Eleftheria terrae: one gene and its partner. The protein of the gene in region 1 interacts with the protein of each later gene in a pairwise test. Links are inferred from orthologs where the notes say so. Each region holds a gene or a part of one and is shown in the gene's direction. Other genes may lie near its edges.

Region 1 (4,696 bases):
CAGGAACACCGCCAGCGCAATGGCCGGCTGGCCGTTGACGCTGTTGGAGGCGTCGTAGCTTTGCGCACCCAGCTCGATGCGGGCCACATCCTTCAGCCGCAACACCCCGCCCGGGCCGCTGGCCCGCACGATGATCTCGCCGAACTCCTCGGGTGCCACCAGCCGGCCCTGGGCCGTCACGGTGTAGACCAGGTCCTGGCCTTTCGGTGCGGGCTCCGCACCGATCTTGCCGGCGGCGTACTGGGCGTTCTGCGCGTTCACCGCGGCCGCAATGTCGGCCGTGGTCACGCCCAGCCGGGCCATGCGGTCCGGCTGCAGCCACAGGCGCATCGAGTAGTCGCGGGCACCGAAGATCTGCACGTCGGCCGCGCCGGGGATGCGCTTGAGCTCGTCCACCACATTCTGCGTGGCGTAGTTGGACAGGAACAGCGAGTCGTAGCTGCCCTTGGGCGAGTTCAGGCCGATGACCAGCAGGAAGTTGTTGGAGCGCTTGGCCACCATCACGCCGTTGCGGCGTACCTCGTCAGGCAGGCGTGGCGTGGCCAGCTGCACCCGGTTGTTGACGTTGAAGGTGGCCTTGTCGACGTCGGTGCCGACCTCGAAGGTGGCAGTGATGACGGTCTGGCCGTTGGACGACGAGGTGGAGCTGAAGTACAGCAGGTTCTCGACGCCGGAGAGCTGCTCCTCGATGGGCGCGGCCACCGTCTTGGCCAGCGTCTCGGCCGAGGCGCCTGGGTAGTTGGCGGTGATGGTCACCGTCGGCGGCGCGATCTCGGGGTACTGCGAGATCGGCAGCACCTTCAGCGAGACCAGGCCCGCCAGCACGATGATGATGGACAGGACGGCCGCGAAGATCGGCCGTTCGATGAAAAACTTGGACGACATGCTCGCTCCCGTCACTGCCCCGCGGAAGCAGCCGACGCCGCTGCCGGGGCGCTGGCCGCCGAGGCCGGGGCCGCGCCAGGCGCCGCACCGGCCGCCTGCGGCTTGACCGGCGCGCCGGGGCGCAGCTTCATCAGGTTGTCGACGATGACCTGGTCACCTTCGTTCAGGCCCTTGCGGACCACCCAGTCGCCGCCGACCCAGTTGCCGACCTCGACCGGCGCGGGCGTGGCCTTGCCGTCGCGCACCGTCCACACCAGGGTGCCCTTGTCGGTCTGCATCACCGCCGCCTTGGGTACCAGGAAGCCCTGCACCTGGCCGGCCACGACCTGGGCCCGCACGAACTGCCCGGGCAGCACCGCCAGGTCGGCGTTCGGGAACTCGGCGCGCAACTGCACCGTGCCCACGCGGGCATCGACGGTGGAGCCGGCGAAGTTGAGCCGGCCTTGGGCGGCCAGCGGCTTGCCATTGGCGTCCAGCAGGCGCACCTGCGCCTGACGCGCGTCACGCAGCTGCGACTGCTCGGCTTCCGAGAACGCAAAGCGAACCCAGATCGGGTCGGTCTGGGTCACCGTGGTCAGCAGGCTGTCGGTGCCGGGAGACACCAGGCTGCCTTGCGACTTCTGCGAGCGGCCGCTGATGCCGGCGATGGGCGCCGTCACCGAGGTGTAGGACAGGTTCAGCTCGGCCTCGCGCACTTGCGCCTGGGCCGCCGCGACTGCGGCCTCGGCCAGGCGCAGGCCGGAGGTGGCGTCGTCGTATTCGCGCTGGCTCACCGCTTGCTGCTCGGCCAGCGGCTTCAGCCGCTGCGCCTCGCGACGGGCCTGCTCCAGCTGGGCCGTCTGCTGGCCCAGGTTGGCGCGTGCCTGCTGCAGCGCGATCTCGAAGGGCGCACGCTCGATCTGGTACAGCGGCGCACCCGCCTTGACCCGCTCGCCTTCCTGGTACAGCTGGCGCTCGATCAGGCCGCTCACCCGGGCGCGCACCTCCACTTCCTTGGAGCCCTCGGCCTGCCCCACCGCCTCCAGCGTGAGCGGCACCGACTCCAGCTTGACGCTGCGCACGCTCACCGGCATGGGTGGCATGGCGCCGCCAGGGGCGCCGCCATGGCCGTCACCTTCCTGCTGCTTCGCACCACAAGCCGCCAGCAGCACCGCAGCGGCCAGGGTCGAGATCAGGAGGGGCAAGCGCAGCCGGGGAGCGGAGACCGCTTGGACAGCAGCGGCCCGTGCTGGGGAAGCAGGGAGAGAAGCCATGAATGAGTCCAGATAAGGAAGCGCCCTCTTGCGCTGGGGCAAGAAGGTCGGGGGACTGAGGAAAACGCCAGGGAACCAATGGCGAGATACGACTATCATACATACATTCTTGTATGTATGTATGAAGACGAGGTGAAGTACCGCCATGGTGCGCCGGACCAAAGAGGAAGCTGAACAGACTCGCCGCCAGATCCTAGACGCCGCCCGTGCGACCTTCCACCTGCGTGGCGTCGGCAACACCAGCCTGGAGCATATCGCCCAGGCAGCGGGCCTGACACGTGGCGCCATCTATTGGCATTTCGCCAACAAGGAAGAGCTGTTCAAGGCGATGTGCGACGAGGTCACGATCGCACTGGTGGACCGGATGGACTATGCCCTGCTGCTCGACCCCGAGGCCGACCCACTGGAGCGCGTGCGCAACTTCCTGCAGCAGTTGGTCGACGCGCTCAGCGAAGACGGCGGCCTGCGCTGCACGATGGAGATCCTGAACTTCAAGTGTGAATTTGTCGGCGAGATGCAGCGCGACCTGGCCGACTACATCGAGCACAGCGAGGAGTGCCTCGCCAAGCTGCAGCAAGCCTACCAGGCGGCGCAGCGCGACGGCCAGCTGCGGGCCGGGCTGGCACCCCGGCGGGCCGCCCTCGAGACCTTGATCTTCCTGACCGGCTTGCTGCGGCTGCGCCTGCTGGGCATGCCGGTGCTGCAGAAGGGCAGCGAGTTGAAGGGCGTCATCGGCGCCCATGTGGACGGCATGCGGGTGGCGGCGACCGCCTGAGGCCGCTGGCGCCCCAGCCCAGCCCAGCCCAGCCCAGCCCGGGGCCGGCAGTGCGGTGTGCGGGCCGGCACCGGTGCGACGCCGCCGGGCGCCTGTGCCCGCCGGAACGCCGGACGCCCTCTTCAGGCCCGGCCAGCAGGCGGCCCGCCGTGCAGCGGGCCGGCCTGGCTCAGGCGCGCATGAAGCCCAGGTTGCGCTGCGAGGCGTCGAAGTTGCGCAGATTGGGCAGGACCTCCAGCAGCTGAGAGGCGCTCAGGCCGAACCACTGGCCCATCGTGGCGGCGTACTGGTCCACCGAGATCTCCGGCAACAGCGCGCCGTTGCTGCCGATCTGGTTGGGGCTCGTGAAATCGCCCTTGCCGGTGCTCTGGCCGTAGGCGGGGAAGCGGCCATAGAGGTCGCCGCCGCGCACGGCGCCACCCATCACGAAATGATGGCCGCCCCAGCCGTGATCGGTGCCGTCGCCATTGCTGGTGAAGGTGCGCCCGAAGTCGGAGGCGGTGAAGGTGGTGACCTTGTCCTGCGCGCCGATGGCGCTCAGCACGGTGTCGAAATAGCCCAGCGCATGCGACAGCCGGGCCATGGCATCGGCATGGTTGCGGTTCTGGAAGTCGTGGGTGTCGAAGCCCCCCAGGCCGACGAAGAACACCTGGCGGCGCACGCCCAGCGAGCCGGCGGCCGCCACCATGCGGGCCACCACCTGCAGCTGCTGGGCCAGGCCGTTGAAGCCCTTGGCGCCCGTCACCGGGCTGTCGTATTGCAGCAGCGGATCGTTCTGCGGATTGGTGACGCCGGCGCTGCCGAAGGGCGGCGCCAGGCTGCCCAGCGCGCTGCCCAACGCACGCTCGGCCTCGATCGACCGGCGGGTGGTCTCGACATAGGCCGCCTCCAGCAGGTTGCCGGAGCGCGCGGTGGCGGCAATGCGCTCCATCGAGGCCGCGACGGTGGACGAGCCAAACAGCCGGCGCTGGCTGTCGACCCCCAACAGGATGGCGCCGTTGCTGCCCACCTGGTACTGCTCCACCTGCTCGCCCGACAGCCACACCGCATTGCCATAGGCCGAAATGCTGCTGAACAGGGTGTTGCTGCCATTGCCGGAGCGCAGCAGGTCGGCCATGCGGCCGCCCCAGCCGGCCTTGGCCCCCTCCGGCGCAAAGGCCTGCCAGGTGGACTGCTGGTCGTTGTGCGAATACAGCTTGGGCGGCTTGGGATGGCTGGACGTCGCGTACTGCGCCTTGGTGGTGGGCGCCAGCAGCGGGCCGACGTTGGCCACCACGGCCAGGCGCTTGTGGGTATTGAACAGGCCCTGCATGCCCCCCAGCAGGGGATGCAGGGCGAAGCTGCGGCCGGCCTGGGCCGTGGCCGGGTTGAGCGGCAGCACGCCGCCCAGCCGGGCGGGCGACGCGGCCGCGGCTGCCGCATCGGCAGCAACCCCGGGCGCCAGCAGCGCGATGGCGTCGGCCCCGCCCTGGCGCACCTGGCGGTAGTTCTCCCAGGACGCGGCGTCGGTGGCCAGCACCGTGTTGTAGGTGTCGTTGCCACCAAACAGGAACAGGCAGACCAGGGCCTTGTAGTCGCTCGGCGCCGACTGTGCGGCTGCCGCACCGATCGTCGCGAGATTGAGGGCGAACGGCGCGGCCGAGGTGCCGAGCAGCGACAGCGCGCCAGCGCGGCGCAGGAACTCCCGGCGGGAAGCGTGTGAGTGCGTCATGCGGGACCTCGGCTTTACTTCTGGACGATGAACTCGGGCGACAGCAGCGTCAGGTAGACCGCCGTGTACAGG
Region 2 (4,822 bases), 3.1 Mb from region 1 along the record:
TCTTCGTGGAGCGCATCGCCGCCGCCGTGGCCAAGGGCAATGCCGGCCTGGCCGAGGCCTACAACAAGGCGCTGAAAGAGAGCTTCGCCGACGGCAGCTATGCGGCGCTGTCGAATCGCTACTTCGGCGAAGACGTGCGGTGCAAGTGAGCGCAGGAGGGCAGCCATGACCGCCTTGTCCCTGCAGTGGCCCGCCGCCTGGAGCCGCCAGCAACGCAGCACCGCCACCATCGTGGTGGCGGCTGGCGTGCTGGTGCTGCTGCTGTGGCTGATGTCCATCCCGCTGGCCTGGGCGCCGGAGCCCATTGGCGAAAACGCCCGTGCCTTCGCCGAGGGCACCCGCGTGACGGTGCAGCTCACCCTGGTGGCCGGCGTGGCCGGCATCGCCATCGGCGTGCTGGCCGCGCTCGGCAAGCTCTCGCGCATCGCGCCGCTGCGCTGGCTGGCCTCGCTCTACATCTGGGTGGTGCGCGGCACGCCGCTGCTGGTGCAGGTGCTGTTCGTGTTCTTTGCGCTGCCGGTGATGGTGCCGGGCCTGCAGCTGTCGGACTTCGCCTCGGCCTGCGTCGCGCTGGCCTTCAACGTCGGTGCCTACAACGCCGAGGCCATCCGCTCCGGCATGCTGGCCGTGCCGCGCGGGCAGGGCGAGGCGGCCCGTTCGCTGGGGCTGTCGCCCTGGCACACCTTCATCGACGTGAGCTTTCCGCAGGCCTTCAAGGTGGCGCTGGCGCCGCTGGTCAACAACTCGGTGGCCCTGTTGAAGGACTCGTCGTTGGCCTACGCCATCGGCGTGGTCGAGCTCACCAACGTCGGCAACCGCATCCAGGCCTCCAGCTTCCAGCCGGTGCCCACGCTGGTGACGGTGGCCGTGCTCTACCTCGCATTGACGACCGTGATGACGCAAATCTCCAGTGCCATCGAGCGCCACTTCGACGTGGAGGGCCGGCAGCCATGACACACCCCACCCAGGCCACGCCGGCCACCCAGGCCCTGATCCGGGTGGAAGGCCTCAGCAAGCGCTTCGGGCCGGTGCCGGTGCTCAAGGACGTCACGACGCACTTCAACGCCGGCGAGGTCGCGGTGATCGTCGGCGCCTCCGGCTCCGGCAAGTCCACGCTGCTGCGCATGCTGAACCGGCTGGAGAAGCACGACGGCGGCCGCATCCTGCTCGACGGCATGGAGTTGGGCGACAGCCCGCGGCAGCTGGAGGCGCTGCGCCGCCAGGTCGGCATGGTGTTCCAGCAGTTCAACCTGTTCCCGCACAAGACCGTGCTCGACAACGTGACGCTCGCGCCGCGCCGCCTGCGCAAGCTGGGCCGGGCGGCGGCCAACGAGCAGGCCCTGGAGCTGCTGCAGCGAGTGGGCATGCGCGAGCATGCGCACAAGTACCCGTTCCAGCTCTCCGGCGGCCAGCAGCAGCGGGTGGCCATCGCCCGGGCGCTGGCGATGCAGCCGCGGGTGATGCTGTTCGACGAGCCAACCTCGGCGCTCGACCCCGAGATGGTCAAGGAAGTGCTGGACGTGATGAAGCAGCTGGCCACCTCGGGCATGACGATGATCGTCGTCACGCACGAGATGGGCTTCGCCCGCGAGGTCGGCGACCGCATCCTGTTCTTCGACCAGGGCCGCATCGTGCAGGATGCACCGCCGGCGCAGTTCTTTGGCGCCCAGGAGCATCCGCGCATCCGTGCCTTCCTCGGGCAGGTGGCGCACTGAGCGCCTCCGCCGGCACGCCGGGCCCGCGCCTGCTGGGAGAATCCGGCGTGCTGCCGTTTTGCAACCCTTTCGATCCGCGCCCGCCGCAAGGCCGGGCGCCACGCCACGATGGCTCTGCTTGATTTTGCCGGCGCTGCTGCCGGCTTCACCGCCGCCGGCTGGCAGGGCGAGGCCTGGGCCCCCGAGGTCTGGCACTTTGCACCGCTTGGCCGCGTTGCCCGCTGGCGCCTGCTGTTGTCGGTCGGCGTGCACGGCGACGAGACCGCGCCGATCGAGATGATGGCCGGCCTGCTGCCGCGCTGGGCCGCCTCGGCCGGCCAGCTGCAGTGCGAGCTGCTGGTGTGCATCGGCAATCCGCCGGCGGTGAACGCCGGGCGGCGCTACCTGGAGGTCGACCTGAACCGGCTGTTCTCGGCCCGTGCCAGCGGCGAAGGCGCCGAGCCGGCCCGTGCCGCGGTGCTGCGCGAGGCGGCGGCGCGTTTCCTGCAAGGCGGCCGCCCCGCCTTGCACCTGGACTTGCACACCACCATCCGGCCCTCGCTGCGGCCCACCTTCGCGGTGCTGCCGCTCAACGGGCCCGAGGCCGTGCGTGGCCCGCTGCTGGCCTGGCTGGCGTCGGCCGGGCTCGATGCGGCACTGTCCAATCCGCTGCCCAGCGGCACCTTCAGCGCCTGGAGCGCCGGCCTGGGCGCGGCGGGCTGCACCGTGGAGCTGGGCCGGGTGGGGCGCTTCGGCGAGAACCGCCTGGAGCTGCTGCAGCGCTTCGAGCAGGCGCTTGACCTGCTGGTGCGGCGTGCTGCGCCAGGCCCGGTGGGCCGCGGCGAGATGGCCCACTACCGCGTCAGCCGCGAACTGGTGCGCGCCAGCGAGGGCTTCCAGCTGCTGCTGTCGCCCGAAGCGCCCAACTTCCACCGCTTCTCCGCCGGCGAGGCCATCGCCGAAGAGGGCGGGCAGGTGGTGCGGGCGCTGTCCGACGACGAATGCATCGTCTTCCCCAACCCCAAGGTGGCGCTGGGCCAGCGGGCCGGCCTGCTGGTGGCGCCCGACGGCGTCGTCAGCGCATGACGGGCCCGGCCGCGGCCCGGCCTGGCAGGCTGGACGCATGAGCGAGATCGAGCCGGCCCCCGGCGAGGAACGCCCGCTGCCCGGCCCCTGGCTGGCGCTGGCGCAAGAGGGCGTGCGCCCGTCCTGCGGCCTGCTGCACTGGCAGCCGCTGCCGCCGGTGGAGCTTGCCATGGCGGGCGCGGTGCTGGCCGCCGCCGCCGGGCAGGGCGCCGCGGACCTGGCCCCCGCCTGGCTCGGCCCCGCCGCCATCACACCGGACACCGCCCCGGCGCTCCTGTTCCTGGCCGAGCCGCCCCCCGACGCCCCGGCCGCCGAAACCCTCAAGCGCCTGGCGGGGCAGGCGGCCCTGGTCTTCCTGCTCGGGCCCGCCGTGCGCTGGTTCGCCGCCAGCCGCTGGGCGCGCGGGCGCCGCGTGGCACTGCACTGGGCCGACCTGGCGGGCCACGAGCAGTTGCCGGAGCAGGTCATCGCCTCGCCGGCCATCATCGAAGTCAGCGAGAAATGGACCACCTGCTGCGGTGGCGCCGCCGTGCACGACCTGCTGTTGCTGCTGGTGGAAGCCCTGTGCGGCGCCAAGCTGCGCCAGGCGGTGCAGGACGAGTTGTGCCTGGAGCGGGTGCGTGAGCCAGCCACCCGGCAGCGCCAGTCGCTGCCGGGCAGCATGGGGCAGCTGGTGCCCAAGCTGGCCGAGGCGGTGGCCCTGATGGAGGCCAACATCGAAGAGCCGCTGCAGTCGGAGGAGCTGGCCGAGCTGGTCGGCATGTCGCGCCGGCAGCTGGAGCGGCTGTTCAAGCAGCACCTGGACAGCGTGCCTTCGCGCTATTACCTGGAGCTGCGCCTGGGCAAGGCCCGGCGCCTGCTGCGCGAGACGCGGCATTCGCTGCTGCAGATCGCCCTGATGTGCGGCTTTTCCTCCGGCTCGCACTTCTCGACCAGCTACAGCGCCGTCTTCGGCGTCACCCCGCGCGACGAGCGGCAGAAGATGCTGCGCGGCGGCTGAGCGCGCTGCGCCGCCGCTGGCCGAGCGTCGGCCGGGACGGCGCACCTCCCGGTCGAAGCCGGCGGCAGGCAGAGCGGGCGATCCCAACGAAAGCGGACCAGGGTGCCGGCCGCGTCCTGCAGGCCGGCATCGCGGTGCATGGCGGCTGGCCGCCGGGCAGGGCCCGCCGCGCGGGTCCTCAGGCCGCCGGTGCGGCGAGGCACCAGCCGTCGCGGCCGGCCTTCTTGGCGGCATACAGCGCAGCATCGGCGCGAGCCATCAGCGCGGCTTCGCTGGCGTCCTGCCCGTCGAACACCGCCAGCCCCAGGCTGGTGGTGACAGCCACCGGGCCGCCCGGCACCTCGATGGGCTGGGCACACACCGCCTTCACGATCTTGTCGGCGATGCGGTCGGCCTCGCTGGCATCGGCCAGGCCGTCGAGCACCACGACGAATTCGTCGCCACCGAGCCGCGCCACCATGTCGCTGCGGCGCACGCCGGCATGCACCCGTGCCGCAAAGCCCTGCAGCACCGCATCGCCCACCGCATGGCCACGCAGGTCGTTGATGGACTTGAAATGATCCACATCGAGGAACATCAAGGCCATCGGTGCCCCGGTCTCGACCGCGCGGGCCATGCTCTCGCGCAGGCGCTCGTGGAAGCTGCGGCGGTTCGGCAAGCCGGTGAGGGCGTCGAGCATCGCCAGCCGGTTCAGCTGCTGCTGCGACTCCTTGAGCGCGGTGACGTCGGTGGACAGCGTGTAGACGCCGATCACGCTGCCGTCGTCGGCCAGGTGCGGCACATAGGTGGCATGCAAGTGCAGCAGGCCCCGGCGCGAGCGGGCGGTGTGCTCCAGCTCCACCCGCTCGCCGCGGGCGGCGCGCGCCAGCGCGTCACCCACCTGGGCCATCAGCTGGGGCCCGAGCGCCTGCGCCACCGGCACGCCGAGGACGGCCGAGGCTGGCGTGCCGAACCACTGCTTGAAGGTGTCGTTGCAGAAGCGCACCCGCAGTTCATGGTCAAGGTAGGAAATCAGCATCGGCAGGTTGCCGGTGATGGTGCG

The links. The genes of interacting proteins can lie anywhere in the genome.
Region 2: the proteins of N7L95_RS16885 (region 1) and N7L95_RS03185 interact in binary tests that used the Escherichia coli proteins (3 or more experiments, as listed by UniProt). The link is inferred for Eleftheria terrae from one-to-one orthologs.

What each region holds. Positions count from the first base shown.
Region 1 is NZ_CP106951.1:3,807,580-3,812,275, reverse strand. The notes cover bases 1,237-4,098. They hold N7L95_RS16885 (TetR family transcriptional regulator), read left to right. Parts: upstream 1,237-2,283; coding sequence 2,284-2,913; downstream 2,914-4,098. Other genes in these bases: N7L95_RS16880 (DUF1501 domain-containing protein), read right to left, coding at 3,083-4,098; N7L95_RS16890 (efflux RND transporter periplasmic adaptor subunit), read right to left, coding at 1,237-2,138. Also shown: N7L95_RS16895 (efflux RND transporter permease subunit), read right to left, coding at 1-885; more of N7L95_RS16890, read right to left, coding at 897-1,236; more of N7L95_RS16880, read right to left, coding at 4,099-4,624; N7L95_RS16875 (DUF1800 domain-containing protein), read right to left, coding at 4,639-4,696.
Region 2 is NZ_CP106951.1:662,722-667,543, reverse strand. What follows is about bases 814-3,801. They hold N7L95_RS03185 (succinylglutamate desuccinylase), read left to right. Parts: upstream 814-1,823; coding sequence 1,824-2,780; downstream 2,781-3,801. Other genes in these bases: N7L95_RS03180 (GlxA family transcriptional regulator), read left to right, coding at 2,818-3,780; N7L95_RS03190 (amino acid ABC transporter ATP-binding protein), read left to right, coding at 951-1,715; N7L95_RS03195 (amino acid ABC transporter permease), read left to right, coding at 814-954. Outside these bases: N7L95_RS03200 (ABC transporter substrate-binding protein), read left to right, coding at 1-149; more of N7L95_RS03195, read left to right, coding at 166-813; N7L95_RS03175 (diguanylate cyclase domain-containing protein), read right to left, coding at 3,959-4,822. UniProt on the Escherichia coli protein: Transforms N(2)-succinylglutamate into succinate and glutamate.